DNA from 2 places in the Caloramator mitchellensis genome. Region 2 is predicted to be linked to the other one. Evidence: a T-box and tRNA genes for the amino acid it is inferred to sense, from the RefSeq annotation. Region 2 holds a T-box; the other holds one or more tRNA genes.
What was found. The T-box of region 2 lies ahead of cysS (cysteine--tRNA ligase). A T-box ahead of a tRNA ligase gene usually reads a tRNA of that ligase, here a tRNA-Cys.
Positions count from the first base shown of each region.

Region 1 (7,701 bases), on a different contig from region 2:
CCAAATTCACATAATGATTTGAATAAAGAATTGCTGAGCATTTTTTCATTTTCTAAGCTAATAAAAGGATTTAGAAATTTGATTCCATTTTCATTTAATATATCCATATTATTTTTTATAACTTCTGAATATGAAGTCACAATTGGACAATTGTAGTGATTGTTTGCGTCCAAAAACTCTTTTTTCTCATAAACTACAGAAGGATAAAAAATAGTTTTGACACCCTTTTGTATAAGATTTACTATATGTCCATGAACAATTTTCGCTGGATAACATACGGTATCGGAAGGTATTGTCTCCATGCCAAGTTCATATATTTTTTTGTTTGACTTATCGGATAAAACAACTCTAAATCCAAGTTCAGAAAAAAATGTATGCCATAGTGGGTAGTTTTCATAAATATTTAAAACCCTTGGTATTCCAATTATGCCTCTTTTCGCTATTGATTCATCTAAAGGTTTATATTCAAACAATCTTTTATACTTATACTCATAAAGATTTGGGACATCGCTTTTTACACTAAAATTTCCAGCGCCTTTTTCACACCTATTGCCTGATACAAATTTCTTACCATCGCCAAATGTGCTTATTGTTAACTGACAATTGTTTGTGCATAATTTGCATCTTGTATGCGATTGTTTAATTTCAAATTTTTCTAATCCCTCGCTTGAAATTATGCTCGACTTTTCTCCATGTGCAAACCTTTCCTTTGCTATTAAAGCTGCTCCAAATGCTCCCATCAAGCCAGATATGTCAGGTCGTATCGCTTCCTTACCAGACACCAGTTCAAATGCTCTAAGAACTGCTTCATTATAAAAGGTGCCTCCTTGGACAATTATTTTTTCTCCTAAATCTTCAATATTTCTTATCTTGATAACTTTTTGCAATGCATTTTTAATAACCGAAAACGATAGCCCTGCTGAAATGTCAGCAACACTTGCACCTTCCTTTTGAGCTTGTTTCACTTTTGAGTTCATAAAAACTGTGCACCTTGAGCCCAAATCAACGGGATTTTTTGAAAATAATGCCTCCTTTGCAAAATCTTCTATGGCCATACCTAATGATTTTGCAAAAGATTCTATAAATGAACCGCAACCCGATGAACAAGCCTCGTTCAATACTATATTTTCTATTACTCCATTTTTAACTCTGATGCATTTCATATCCTGACCGCCGATATCTAGTATAAAATCGACGTTCGGATCAAAGAATTCTGCTGCTTTATAGTGTGCAATGGTTTCAACTTCAGATTCATCTATTGAAAAGCCAGCCTTTATTAATCCTTCTCCGTAACCTGTAACGCATGACTTGGCGATATGTGCGTTGTCTGGAAGTTCTTTATAAATTTTTTTGATTATGTTTAATACCGCATTAACAGGGTTTCCTTGATTATTTGAGTAAAGACTAAATAATAGATTATTCTCAGCGTCTATTAAAACTGCCTTTGTAGTAGTTGACCCAGCATCTATTCCTAAAAAGCATTCTCCCTTATGCTGAGCAATATTTTTTCTTTTAATTTTATTTTGCTCATGCCTTGTTTTAAAACTTATATAGTAGTTTTCATTTTCAAATAAAGGACTTAGGACATTTATTTCTTTATTCAAAAAAAGAGTAGTATCTTGAAGCTTGTCTAAAATTGTTTCAAGTTTGAATGTTTCCTTATCCTTTGCAACGTGCGCTGCGCCAAGTGCTACAAATAGCTGAGAATTTTCAGGAAAAATTGCATCATTAATATCTATATTTAGAGTCTCTATAAACCTTTTTCTAAGTTCACTTAAAAAATAAAGTGGACCACCTAAAAAAGCTACTTTTCCCGTTATTTTCCTCCCTGCAGCCAATCCGCTTATCGTTTGGTTTACAACTGCTTGAAACACAGAAGCCGCTATATCTTCCTTTTTTACTCCTTCGTTTATAAGGGCTTGAATATCGGTTTTTGCAAATACACCGCATCTTGAAGCAATTGGGTAAATTACTTTATAACTTTTTGCCAATTCATTTAACCCTATAGCGTCTGTTTCCATCAATCCTGCCATTTGGTCAATAAATGCTCCTGTTCCTCCAGCGCAACTCCCATTCATTCTTTGTTCTATGCTGCCGCTAAAATAGGTGATTTTAGCATCTTCTCCTCCAAGCTCTATAGCTATATTTGTTTCAGGAGCATATATATTAACAGCCTTTGTAGCCGCAATTACCTCCTGCTCAAAAGGCAAATCTAACCATTTTGAAATTCCAATTCCAGCCGAACCAGTGACAGCTATCTTTATTTTTTTATCCCCAATTATCTGCTTTGCATCAGTTAAAACTTCCTTAACAGTATTGACAACATCAGCGTAATGACGCTTATATTTGCTGTTTACTATTTTGTTATATTTATCTAATATTACTAATTTGACGGTAGTTGAGCCAACATCTAATCCCAATAAATACTCATAACCCATTATTTTCCCTTCTTTCAAGTAAGCTAAGTAACAATCTGAATTTAATTCTAATACTCTAAAATAAAAGCAACAAATCCAAAATATTCTATTTATTGGTCTAATTCAGTTGATTTGCTCAAAACAGACAAACTAAAGCCATTTATCTTTTATTTGCGATTAGTATCTTTGTAAATTGCCATTTATCAAGGACGCATGTTCAAATTGACAAACAAATCAAGAAGTCAAGAAATCAAGTGAATGTCACCAAAAGAAAAAGCAGCTTGCAATATTGCAAGCTGCATTGTATGGAGGCGGCACCCGGATTTGAACCGGGGAATGAAGGTTTTGCAGACCTGTGCCTTACCACTTGGCTATGCCGCCATATTTAGTTGGAGCGGGAAACGGGACTCGAACCCGCGACTTTCACCTTGGCAAGGTGACGCTCTACCAACTGAGCTATTCCCGCATGGTGGCCAGAGCCGGAATCGAACCAGCGACACGGGGATTTTCAGTCCCCTGCTCTACCTACTGAGCTATCTGGCCAGTTGGCGACCCAGAAGGGGCTCGAACCCTCGACCTCCGGCGTGACAGGCCGGCACTCTAACCAACTGAGCTACTGGGCCAAGAAACTTAATCTTAGGTGCCAGGCACTTAAGATTAAGATTTGGTGGGCACAATAGGGCTCGAACCTATGACCCTCTGCTTGTAAGGCAGATGCTCTCCCAGCTGAGCTATGCGCCCACATCGATGTTTTGATTATATCATCAAAACTTATCTTTGTCAACTTTGCCTTATTGGCGCTGCCGACATGTAATATATTATATCATTTTTGCACTTATGTCAACACCTTTTTTTTAATTTATTTTATTTATCAATTAGTTTCTTAATTTCTTCCTTTGTGAACTTATATTTCTTATCACAGAAATGGCATTCAAGTTGAATAGATTCCTCTTCGTCATGCAGCCTTTGTAGTTCTTCTTTTCCGAGTGCAATCAATGCCCTTTCAACCCTTTCTCTTGAACAATCACATTCGTATCGGCAGTCTATTTTTTCGTATATTTTCAAATCCATATCATCAAACAACATATTTAATATCTCTTCACCTGATTTTCCTTCAGCAATCAGTGTTGATAGTGGAGGAATTTCCTGAAGTCTAAATGTGATTATGTCTGCTAAAAATTCATTTGCACCTGGCATCATCTGGATAATAAGTCCACCCGCAGCTTTAATAGAAATATCTGTATCAACTAAAACACCAAGCACAACTGCCGATGGAACTTGTTCAGATACTGTAAAATAGTATGCAATATCGTCACCTATCTCACCTGTTCTTAATGGCACCTGACCAACGTAGGGTTCCTTTAGCCCTAAATCCTTTACTACGTTTAAAAAGCCATTCACACCTACTATTCTACCAACATCTAATTTGCCTTTTTCATTTAGCGGAAGATCTGCTCCTGGATTTGATACATAAGCCTTGACATTGCCCTTAGGGTTTGAAACAGCTACCATATTGCCAATTGAGCCTCCACCATTAAGAGAAAGTGTAATGGTATCCCGCTCCCCCTTGAGCATTGTTCCCATCATTGAAGCTACTGTCATAAACCTCCCAAGCGCTGCAGATGCAGTAGGTGAAAGGTTGTGTATCCTCCTTGCCTCTTCTACCATATCAGTTGTAATAGCTGCAAATAATCTTATATCTCCATTTGCTGCTGTCGCTCTTAAAATATATGCCATATTTTGACCTCCTTATTTTTTAGCTACAAAGGTGATTCTTAAAGTCTCATTGTGAATGTTATTAAACGAATAATCATCATATATTTCAACTTTTTTGTATCCTGTATTCTTGAGCATATTAACTATTTTATCACAAGTATGCGCTCTTTGAACATGGTGTTCATCTATTCTCTTAAATAGTTTGCCTTCCTTTACAAAGAATGTAATATACATATCTAAAATATCATCATCTATATAGTTATCCCATATATAGCAGTAATCGTCTTCATTCAATGTAAAGGAGTTGTTTCCTATTATTTTTTTTAATTTGTATTCAGAACTTATATCAAATAAAAATAAGCCACATTCATTTAGATGATTATTGACTCTGTTGAAAATATCAATCAATTCTTCATCTTCAATTATATAGTTTAATCCATCATTATGGCAGAATATGAAATCAAATTTTTTGTCAAACTTCAAATCTCTCATGTCTTGATTTATAAATACTACATCCTTATTTTTTATTTTATTTCTTGCAAAATTCAGCATATCTTCTGAAACATCAAGGGCTACTACCTTTAATCCCATATCATATAACCTTTGAGTCATGTTACCAGTCCCGCAGGCTAGTTCAAGGACAGTTTTCCCATTATAATCTATTCCATTTAAATTCATATACTTTTCTATAAATCTTTTCCAAGAGTCATAATCTATGTCTATCATCTTGTCGTAAATCTGTGCGAGTTCAATATATTGCATTCTCCCACCCCGCTTAAATTTCTCTATATATTTTATTATATTAATCAAATAAAGTCTATTATATATTTATATTTTATTGTATAATATTGTCAGCAATTTTATGGGAGGGGATTTATTTGTTGTATCCTTTGTTTTTTGAGCCTGTATATAAGGAAATAATATGGGGAGGAAGAAAATTAGAAAAATACTTTAATCGAAATATACCCGATGGAAATATAGCAGAAAGCTGGGAGGTTTCTTGCCATAAAAGTGGAATGAGCATCATTAGAAACGGCGAACTAAAAGGGACAACTTTGAAGGAAGTAATAGATTCATACGGTGAAATAATTCTTGGGAAAAAATATAACTCTTTCCCACTTCTAGTTAAATTGATTGATGCAAATGATAAACTTTCCGTTCAGGTTCATCCTGATGATGATTATGCTAAAAAGTTTGAAAATCAATTTGGCAAAACAGAAATGTGGTATGTGATAGATGCTAAGGAAAATGCTCAATTAGTTTATGGTTTAAAGAGTGAAATATCAAAAGAAAAATTTATTGAAGCGATAAATTTAAACAAGGTTGAGGAATGTTTAAATTATGTAAATGTATCTAAAGGTGATGTGATCTTCATTCCTTCTGGAACCGTTCATGCAATTATGGATGGGTTATTGCTTGCAGAAATACAGCAGAGCAGTGATGTAACATATAGGCTTTATGATTGGAATAGAGTTGATAAAGAAGGAAAAAGGCGAGAACTTCATATTGATAAGGCGCTTGATGTAATCAATTTTAATTTTGAAGGAAATGTGTTAAAACCAGAGTTTAAATCATTTGACGGCTATGAAATTGCAGATGCAATAAAGTGCCCTTATTTCGAAGTAAGTATAATCAAAGTCAATCTAAGTTATAAATCAAACTGTAATGGTAGTTTCAAAGTATACACAGCTGTAGAAGGAGAAGGAGAAGTTTTATACAATGGAATCTCATATAAAATAAATTGCGGCGACAGTTTCTTGATGCCAGCAGAACTTGATGAATATGAAATATTAGGCAAAATAACTTTATTAGAAACTAAAGCCTAATTATTCATTCCACTTTCGTCCAGCGTCCTTATTTAATTTGGTCATTATTCCTCCAATGCGTCCAGTTTCTTCTGCAGTTAATCCGCTCCATCCATATTTTCTAACTTTATCTATAAGTCCTAATTCTTCAGCTATTTCGAATTTAATTTTTTCTCTTTCCTTTTCCTTTTCAGAAAGCTCTTTTTTAGCCTTAATTTTAGACTTTACAATTTTTTTGAAGGGCGTAGTCATGAAAACACCTCCCTGTTTTTAGTATTACAGAGAGGTGTTTTTTTATACCATATGAAAGAATATTTATAAAATAGTGCTTAAAAAATATTTTTATTGTGGTATAATATCATCTAATAAAACAAAAGCTTACATATTAATAGGCTAATATAATATTAAATAAGTTGTTAGTAATATATTATATTAAGATAATTAAAAGGAGGCGGTTATTATGCCAAAGGTTGCTGTGGTTGGTGCTACCGGTATGGTAGGCAGAATGATGTTAAATGTTTTAGAGGAGAGAAATTTCCCTATTGATGAGCTTTATTTGTTTGCTTCAGCTAAGTCTGCTGGATTGGAGATTGAGTTTAAAAATAAAAAATATATCGTAGAAGAGCTAAAGGAGGATTCTTTCGATAGAGGTATTGACATTGCGCTTTTCTCAGCTGGAGCTTCAACAAGTTTAAAATTTGCTAAAATTGCTGCATCTAAAGGATGTGTTGTTATAGACAATAGTTCAGCATGGAGAATGGATGAGGAAGTGCCTCTTGTAGTGCCAGAGGTTAATCCTGAAGATATAAAATGGAATAAGGGTATAATTGCAAATCCAAACTGCTCAACTATTCAAGCAGTGGTTGCACTTAAACCACTCGATTTGAAATATAAAATAAAAAGAATAGTCTACTCAACATATCAGGCAGTATCAGGTGCTGGTCAGAGCGGATATGAGGATTTAAAAAATGGGGTTCAAGGCATAGCTCCTAAAAAGTTTCAACACCCAATTGCATTTAATGTTATACCTCATATAGATGTTTTTATGGAAGATGGCTACACTAAAGAAGAAATTAAAATGATTAATGAAACAAGAAAAATAATGCACAGACCTGATTTAAAGGTTACTGCTACAACTGTAAGAGTTCCAGTTTATCATGGCCATAGCGAATCCATAAACGTTGAATTTGAGAAAGATTTCAAATTGCATGAAGTTAAAGAAATATTGAGAAATAGCCCAGGGATTATACTTATGGACGACCCGAACAATAATATTTATCCTATGCCAATTTATGCTGAAGGTAAAAACGAAGTTTTTGTTGGAAGATTAAGAAGAGATGATAGTGTTGATTTTGGTTTAAATATGTGGGTAGTTGCAGATAATATCAGAAAAGGTGCCGCAACAAATGCAGTTCAAATTGCTGAGCTACTAATCAGCAAATGATTGTTCGTGGTAAATTTTGTGCATATAATAATAATATATATTAAATTAAGAGAGGATGGTCATTATGACTTTATTCAAGGGTTCAGGCGTTGCAATAGTAACACCTTTTAGGGAAGACGGAGTTGACTTTAAAAAGCTAGAAGAGCTTATAGAATGGCATATCCAGGAGAAAACCGACGCTATAATTGTTTGCGGAACTACAGGCGAAGGTTCTACAATGAGTGAACAGGAAAAAAAGGAAACAATCAAATTCACAGTTGATGTCGTTAAAGGAAGAATTCCTGTTATAGCTGGAACTGGTTCAAACAACACTAAGGTT
Region 1 is NZ_LKHP01000004.1:164,335-172,035, forward strand. It holds gene ABG79_RS04975 (2-hydroxyacyl-CoA dehydratase) at 1-2,438, opposite strand, end outside; tRNA gene ABG79_RS04980 (tRNA-Cys) at 2,724-2,798, opposite strand; tRNA gene ABG79_RS04985 (tRNA-Gly) at 2,808-2,883, opposite strand; tRNA gene ABG79_RS04990 (tRNA-Phe) at 2,885-2,960, opposite strand; tRNA gene ABG79_RS04995 (tRNA-Asp) at 2,964-3,040, opposite strand; tRNA gene ABG79_RS05000 (tRNA-Val) at 3,083-3,158, opposite strand; gene hslO (Hsp33 family molecular chaperone HslO) at 3,282-4,154, opposite strand; gene ABG79_RS05010 (class I SAM-dependent DNA methyltransferase) at 4,167-4,895, opposite strand; gene ABG79_RS05015 (type I phosphomannose isomerase catalytic subunit) at 5,012-5,959, shown strand; gene ABG79_RS05020 (alpha/beta-type small acid-soluble spore protein) at 5,960-6,190, opposite strand; gene ABG79_RS05025 (aspartate-semialdehyde dehydrogenase) at 6,399-7,382, shown strand; gene dapA (4-hydroxy-tetrahydrodipicolinate synthase) at 7,447-7,701, shown strand, end outside.
Region 1: it encodes a tRNA-Cys, which carries the amino acid that the T-box ahead of cysS (cysteine--tRNA ligase) is inferred to sense. The anticodon was not compared.

Region 2 (7,701 bases):
AAAAGGAACTTTATAATTAAATACAATGCATACGCCCATATCAAACCTATAATAACTCCTGCAACAATACCCTTTTTCTTAGCCTCCTTTAAATCAACCTCTTTTTCCTTGCATTCATTCCATACTTCCTTGGGGACTAGTTTTATGGCAATGGTAATACCAGCAGGAATTAATATTAAATCGTCTAGATACCCTAAAACAGGAAGGAAATCAGGTATTAAATCAATCGGGCTAAGAGCATAGGCTATAACTAATACCGCCCAAAGTTTAGCGTAGATTGGAGTTTTAGGGTGCCTATAAGCAAGATACAAAACATAAAGATTGTTTTTTAAATCCTCTGCTCTTTTTTTTAGATTTTCAAGTTTCACGATTAAACCTCCAAAATAAGTTTACTGATAATCAGTTAACTTATTTTGCTTAGTTCAACCGCAAGATGTGATGCTAATCTTGCATTGTTGTAAACAAGCTGGATATTAGATTCAAGGCTTCTTCCACCAGTAATTTCTTTAACCTTTGCAAGAAGGAATGGAGTTGTTTCCTTTCCCTTTATGCCCTTTCCCTTTGCTTCGCAAAGTGCATCCTCTATTGCTTTGTTTATTGCATCATAGTCCATTTCAAATTCCTCTGGGATTGGATTTGCAACTACTACCCCGCCCTTTAATCCAAGTTGCCATTTCACATAAATAGCCTTTGCTAGTTCCTCTGGTGATTCAACCCTGTAGTCAACTTTAAATCCGCTTTTTCTTGTATAAAATGCTGGAAGCTCATCGGTCTTATATCCTACTACAGGAACACCGAATGTTTCAAGGTATTCTAATGTAAGTCTCAAGTCAAGTATTGATTTTGCACCTGCACAAACTACAGCAACATTTGTGTTAGCAAGTTCCTGCAAATCTGCTGATATGTCAAATGTTTCCTGAGCATCTCTGTGAACTCCTCCGATTCCACCAGTTGCAAACACTCTAATTCCAGCTAAAGCCGCAATAATCATCGTTGAAGCTACAGTAGTCGCACCGTCAAGCTTTTTTGCAACAATAAATGGTATATCACGCCTTGAAACCTTTACTATTTCTCTACCTTTTTTGCCGAGGTATTCTATTTCATCTGGAGTTAATCCTGCCTTGAGCTTTCCATTGATAATGGCAATAGTAGCTGGAACTGCTCCATTTTCTCTTACTATTCTTTCGACATTAAGTGCAGTTTCTACATTTTGTGGATAAGGCATTCCGTGTGAGATTATAGTGGATTCAAGTGCTACAACCGGTTTGCCAAGTTTTAGTGCCTTTTCTACTTCCTTACCAATTTCAATATAATTCATCATAATCCCATCTCCTTTATTATATAGTTTATATTTTCTATGCTCATATTTTGATTGATTGTATCCTCTGATAACAGCGCAAGCACCGATGCAGCTGTAGAAAACTTAGCGGTTGAGTGTATATCAAAATCATTTAAATAGGCAAAAACAAGCCCTGCTACAAATGCATCTCCTGCCCCAGTTGCATTCTTAACTTCTACTTTAGGGGTTTTAAATAAGTTTAGTCTTGATTCGTCTCCATAGTAAATTCCATCCTCGCCAAGGGTTATAAATACTTTCTTTACTCCTCTATTTAAAAAATATTCTGCTGCTCTTTTCAAATCGTTTTCAGATTCTATCTTAATTCCTGACAACACTTCTGCTTCATACTTGTTTGGTTTTATACAGTAAAACTTTCCTATAAAATTCTTAACCTTCATTGCTTTATTAGTTGAAACTGTGTCTAAAAATACAGGAATATTAAAATTTTCTATGATATATTTTATAATTTCTTCAGGAATATTAGTATCTAGAACTATGCATTTAGATTTTTTTATCATTCCTTCATTTTCTTTAATATAGTCTACTTTAAAATCGTCATAAATATCCATACAGGAAAGTGCAACTGCCATATCTCCTTTATCATCCTGAATAGATAAATATGTTGATGTTTGGGATATATCTAAAACCTTTGATAAACTCATATCCAATCCAATTTTTTTAGAGTGCTCGATTATCTTTTTCCCATACAAATCATCACCAACCAACGTTAATAGCTTTGTATTTACCCCAAGCCTTACTAAATTTTCAGCTATATTTCTTGCAACTCCACCTATTGAAATTTTCATCCTTCCTGGATTGGAATCTCTCAAATTAAGCTTACCCTTTGGAAAACCTAATAAATCTATATTAGCTCCTCCAATTGCAACAACATATTCATCCTCATCTGATAAAATATAACCTTTGCCCTTAATAAGTCCCTTTTTCATAAGGTTTGTAATATGAACTGCAACAGATGACCGTGTAATACCTAACATGCTTGCCATTTCTTCCTGTGAAATCAAAGGATTGTCTTTGATAATGTTTAATATTTCTCTTTCCCTATTCGTCATACAATCACCTTAACTTTTGCTTATATATTAATCATATGTTTATATTTTACCCATTTTAATAAATTTATGCAACAAAAAAGTGAAACTTAGGTGCCAGGCACCCAAGTTTCACTTTTACATTCTCTTCCATCTAACTCCCTGTGGAGTATCTTCAAGTATTATTCCCATCGCCTTCAAATCGTCTCTTATCTTATCTGCAAGGGCAAAATTCTTTTCCTTTCTTGCCTTTTGCCTTTCTTCTATAAGCCTTTCTATTTCTTCATCAATATTTCCCTTTGTTGTTTTTTCAAGTATTCCAAGAGGTTTTCCAAGTTCCCTTATAAGGTTCAATGCCTTTTCAGCAAGTTTTTTCGCTGAAGTTTCCTTTATATTTGTGTTGACTTCTCTAACTAAGTCGAATATAACTGATATTCCATCAGCGGTATTGAAATCATCATCCATAACTTCGATGTATCTTTCTCTAAATTTATCGAGATTGTTTGATAATTCTACTTCTGCCCCATTAAGTTCTCTATCTTCTGCAACTTCAATTACATGTTCAAGATTTCCTATAGCATTATACATTCTCTCAAGGGCTGATTTTGCCTGGTCTAGTAAGTCCAAGCTAAAGTTTATTGGATTTCTATAATGTCCTGAGAGCATAAATAGTCTCACAACTTCTGCATCATATTTTTCAAGTATCTCCCTAGCTGTAAAGAAGTTGTTTAATGACTTTGACATCTTCTGGTTGTTAACGTTAAGGTATGCAACATGCATCCAGTAATTAGCAAACGGTTTTTCATTTCTTGCTTCACTTTGGGCGATTTCATTTTCATGGTGTGGGAATACAAGGTCTGCCCCACCTCCGTGAATATCTATTGTTTCACCTAAAAGATTGCACGCCATTGTTGAGCATTCAATATGCCAGCCAGGTCTGCCCATTCCCCATGGGCTCTCCCATGCAGGTTCACCTGGCTTTTGTGCCTTCCAAAGGGCAAAGTCCATTGGATTTTTCTTTCTCTCATCTATATCTATTCTTGCACCCGCTTCTAAATCTTCTATGCTCTGATGCGATAGTTTCCCATATTCTTCGAATTTAGTTGTATCAAAATATACATCCCCATCAACAGCATAGGCATACCCCTTATCAACTAAGTCCTTTACGAACTTTATTATTTCATCCATATATTCAGTAGCCCTTGGATTGTATGTCGCTCTTTGAATTTTAAGTCCATCTGCATCCTTGTAATATTCAGCTATATATTTTTCTGCTACGTCCTTTACTGTTACTCCCTCTTCATTAGCTCTTTTAATCATTTTGTCATCGATATCAGTAAAGTTTTGAATAAAATTCACCTTATATCCTCTGTATTCAAAATATCTTCTAATCGTATCGAATACAAGGAATGTTCTGGCATTTCCAATATGGAAGTAGTTATATACAGTTGGACCGCAGGCATACATTTTAACCTCGCCTTCTGTAATCGGCTTAAATTCTTCCTTTTGCCTTGTCAAGGTATTATAAATCTTAATAGCCATATCAATATCTCCTTTCTATCTACTATTATTATTCTATGTCGATTATCTTAAACTGCATCTAAAAACCCCTTCATCTTGTAAAGACGAAGGGGACTTCGCGGTTCCACTCTACTTAGGATAAACCTCACTCAAAATTATAACGGATTTACCGTCCTTGCCTACTTCTTTCGGCAAGAAAGCTCCGGGACGCACCTTCAGAAGTTTCACTGCTGCTGCTTTCAGCCTACGACAGCAACTCTCTAAAAGCTAAACCTTCCTACTCCTTCCCATCAATGCCTATACAGATTATTGTTAGAAAATATTATATCAAAAAAATCTTACACAATCAAATCATTACATTAAGTTTTCCTTTACAAAACCAAGTCTTTTTATTATTGTTTCTCTTCCAAGTATTTCTATTATATTTACAAGTTCTGGTCCATGAACCTGGCCTGTTAATGCAACTCTAATTGGCATAAAGAGTGCTTTCCCCTTCGCTCCAGTTCTATTCTTTAATTCTTTAAATACGTTTTGTGCAAAGTTTGAATCAATCGCTTCTGCTTCTTTTACCATAGTTTCAAATTCATTTATAAGACCAAGAACATGCTCTTGTTTTAAAACTTCTGCTGCTTCTTCATTTTCAAGTTTAACTTCTTCTCCAAAGAAAATATTAACATGGTTAACTATATCACCAACAAATGAGAGTCCATCTCTAACTGTTTCAACAACCTTAGTTAACCATTCCTTCTTTTCATTGATATCGTTTTCTGTTATAAATCCTGCATTTACAAGATGTGGAATAGCAAGCTCTACTATTCTCTCTATTGGGCTCTTTCTTATGTATATTCCATTTATGTGGTTTAATTTGTCGATATCGAATACAGCAGGATTCTTAACAACTCTGTTAAGGTCAAATTTTTCAACAAGTTCCTCAAGTGAGAAAATTTCTTCTTCACCCTCTGGCGACCATCCAAGAAGTGCTAAAAAGTTTACAATTGCTTCTGGCAGATATCCCGCATCCCTGTATTGTTCAACCCACGTAGAACCATGGCGCTTGCTCATCTTTGTTCTGTCTTTTCCAAGAATTAGTGAAACATGGGCAAACTTTGGAACTTCAAATCCGAGAGCTTTATATATTAGTATTTGCCTTGGAGTATTTGAAAGATGCTCTTCTCCTCTTATAACAGTTGTAATCTGCATTAAATAATCATCAATTGTAACCGCAAAGTTGTATACAGGAATTCCATCGGATTTTACTATAATAAAATCGCCTATATCCTTTGAATTGAATTCAACTCTTCCTCTTACTATATCTTCAACAACTATAAGTTCATCATCTGGAACTCTAAATCTAACTACTGGCTTTCTTCCTTCTTTTTCATAGGCCTCCTTTTGCTCTTTAGTTAGGTGTCTGCACTTTCCAGAATATCTTGGCATCTCACCTCTTTTTAAAGCCTCTTCCCTTTCCTTTTCAAGTTCTTCTTCACTGCAGTAGCAAAGATACGCTCTACCTTCAGCCAATAATTTTTCTACATACGGATTATATATTCCAACTCTTTCTGTCGAACGATATGGTCCGTGTTCTCCTCCAACTTCAATTCCTTCATCCCAATCGATTCCAAGCCATCTCAATCCTTCAAGAATAACCTTTTCTGACTCTTCTGTTGAACGGTTAAGGTCAGTATCCTCAATTCTAACCAAGAATTTTCCGCCTGTATGTCTAGCATATAAATAGTTAAATAGTGCTGTTCTAGCTCCTCCGATATGCAAATGCCCTGTTGGACTTGGGGCAAATCTAACTCTCTCCATCACTACACCTCCAAAAATATTACGCTCAATTACTAATTTTAATTATATTTTCCCTATTTTTCAACAAAAATATATTAAAAGAGTGCAACCGTGCACCCTTTTATTTGTTGTATATAAATTTAATAAATTCAGGAAATCTTTTTGCCCAGTATTTTTCGCTGTGTGTTGCTCCCTCATCAATTAAAAGCTTTACATTTTCAATTGAAATTTTTCTTGATATAGTTTCGTTTAACCTAAGTGTTCCATTTACATATATATCTGGAAACTCTTTTATTTTATCGTTGCTGGTTTCATTTGTCCCAATATCAAGATAAATCCTCATTTCGACCGTTGTAAGATTCTCTTCAATAAAATCGATTAACTCCTCTTCTGCAAACCATGCAGCAGTTGAAAATGCTCCAATTTTTGAAAATATATCTTGATACTTTATTCCTATGTATAGAGAAATTACTCCTCCCATTGAGCTTCCTGCAATCATAGTATTTTGTCTATCCTTTAATGTTCTAAATTCACTGTCTATCATAGGTTTTAATGTCTCTACGATAAACTTTGAATATTCTTCTCCTTCACCGCCAACATATTCTAGTTCACTTTTATCAAGCATCTTAGGTATCTCAAAGTTTTTCCAAGGTGAATACTCGTCTAATCTTTTAAATCCTTCCCTATTGCAGTCAATTCCCACAACAATTATTCCATCTGTTACCCCTTCCCTTTGAAGATTATCAAGTGTTTTATCCACTTCCCATGAGTATCCTGAATGTTCACTCTTATCAAACAAATTTTGTCCATCGTGCATATACAAAACGGGATAATTTTTATTTGAAATAAAGTAATCATAAGGTAAATAAACTCTTATCTTCCGATTTCTATTCAGTTGTGGAATAATAATATCTTTAACTATTTTTCGTTCCATACGTCCCCCTCCAATCCAAAGGATTAACCCTATTATTTATTATATTAATCTAATTGTCAAGTTTTAGCAAAACCTATATAATAATATAAAACACATTGAAAGGAAGATTGAAATGAAATGGATATATAGATTAGAATCCCGGTTTAAAAAATTTACTATAAAAAATATTATGTTTTATATAGTTGCTATAACTGGATTTGTTTTCATAGCATCTATTGTAAATCCATTAATTATAGACTATTTGATTCTAAACCCAGAATTAGTCTTTAAAGGTCAAGTTTGGCGGCTTATAACTTTTCTTTTTATCCCACCTTCCTCCAGTGTTCTATTTTTATTTATCATTTTATATTTCTACTATTGGATAGGATTAAATCTTGAACATCATTGGGGAAGCTTTAAATTTAATCTGTATTATTTGATAGGCGTATTAGCAACAATAATAGGATCAATGATTACAAACATAGATGCAACAGGAAATTACATTAATACATCTATGTTTCTTGCATTTGCTTATCTTTTTCCTGATGTAGAAATATTGATGTTCTTCTTCTTTCCTGTTAAGGTTAAATATCTAGGTTATTTAGAGTGGGCTTATATTATTTACACTGTTTTGTTTTTGCCCTTCCCATTAAAAGCACTTTCAATATTGTCTGTAGTTAACTTCTTGGTATTTTTCGGTAGAGATTTAATTCTAAATACTAATTTGAGAAGAAAATCATTTTCAAGGAGGAGAAAATTTCAGAAAAACTTTAATTCAACAAAGAATTATCGTCATAGGTGCACAGTTTGCGGAATAACTGAAGCTGATGATCCAAAGATGGAGTTTAGGTATTGCTCAAAATGTGCAGGAAGGCATGCATATTGTTCCGAGCATATATTTAATCACGAGCATATAACAGAAGAGGAAGAATTAAATTCAAAGGTTATTGAGTTTAAGCCAAGAAAAGATAAAAAGAATAAATCCCATGAATGATTTAAATGCATTCATGGGATTTTGTATGTTCTATATCTATAAAATTTATCAAAAATCATTTATTTTTTCATTAAAACGATATTTATCTTAAATAATAAAT
Region 2 is NZ_LKHP01000010.1:35,908-43,608, reverse strand. It holds gene ABG79_RS08875 (YkvA family protein) at 1-368, opposite strand, end outside; gene ABG79_RS08870 (pseudouridine-5'-phosphate glycosidase) at 404-1,321, opposite strand; gene ABG79_RS08865 (carbohydrate kinase) at 1,318-2,409, opposite strand; gene cysS (cysteine--tRNA ligase) at 2,524-3,921, opposite strand; T-box leader at 4,004-4,209, opposite strand; gene gltX (glutamate--tRNA ligase) at 4,261-5,715, opposite strand; gene ABG79_RS08850 (alpha/beta hydrolase) at 5,816-6,628, opposite strand; gene ABG79_RS08845 (rhomboid family intramembrane serine protease) at 6,741-7,601, shown strand; gene ABG79_RS08840 (DUF1294 domain-containing protein) at 7,684-7,701, opposite strand, start outside.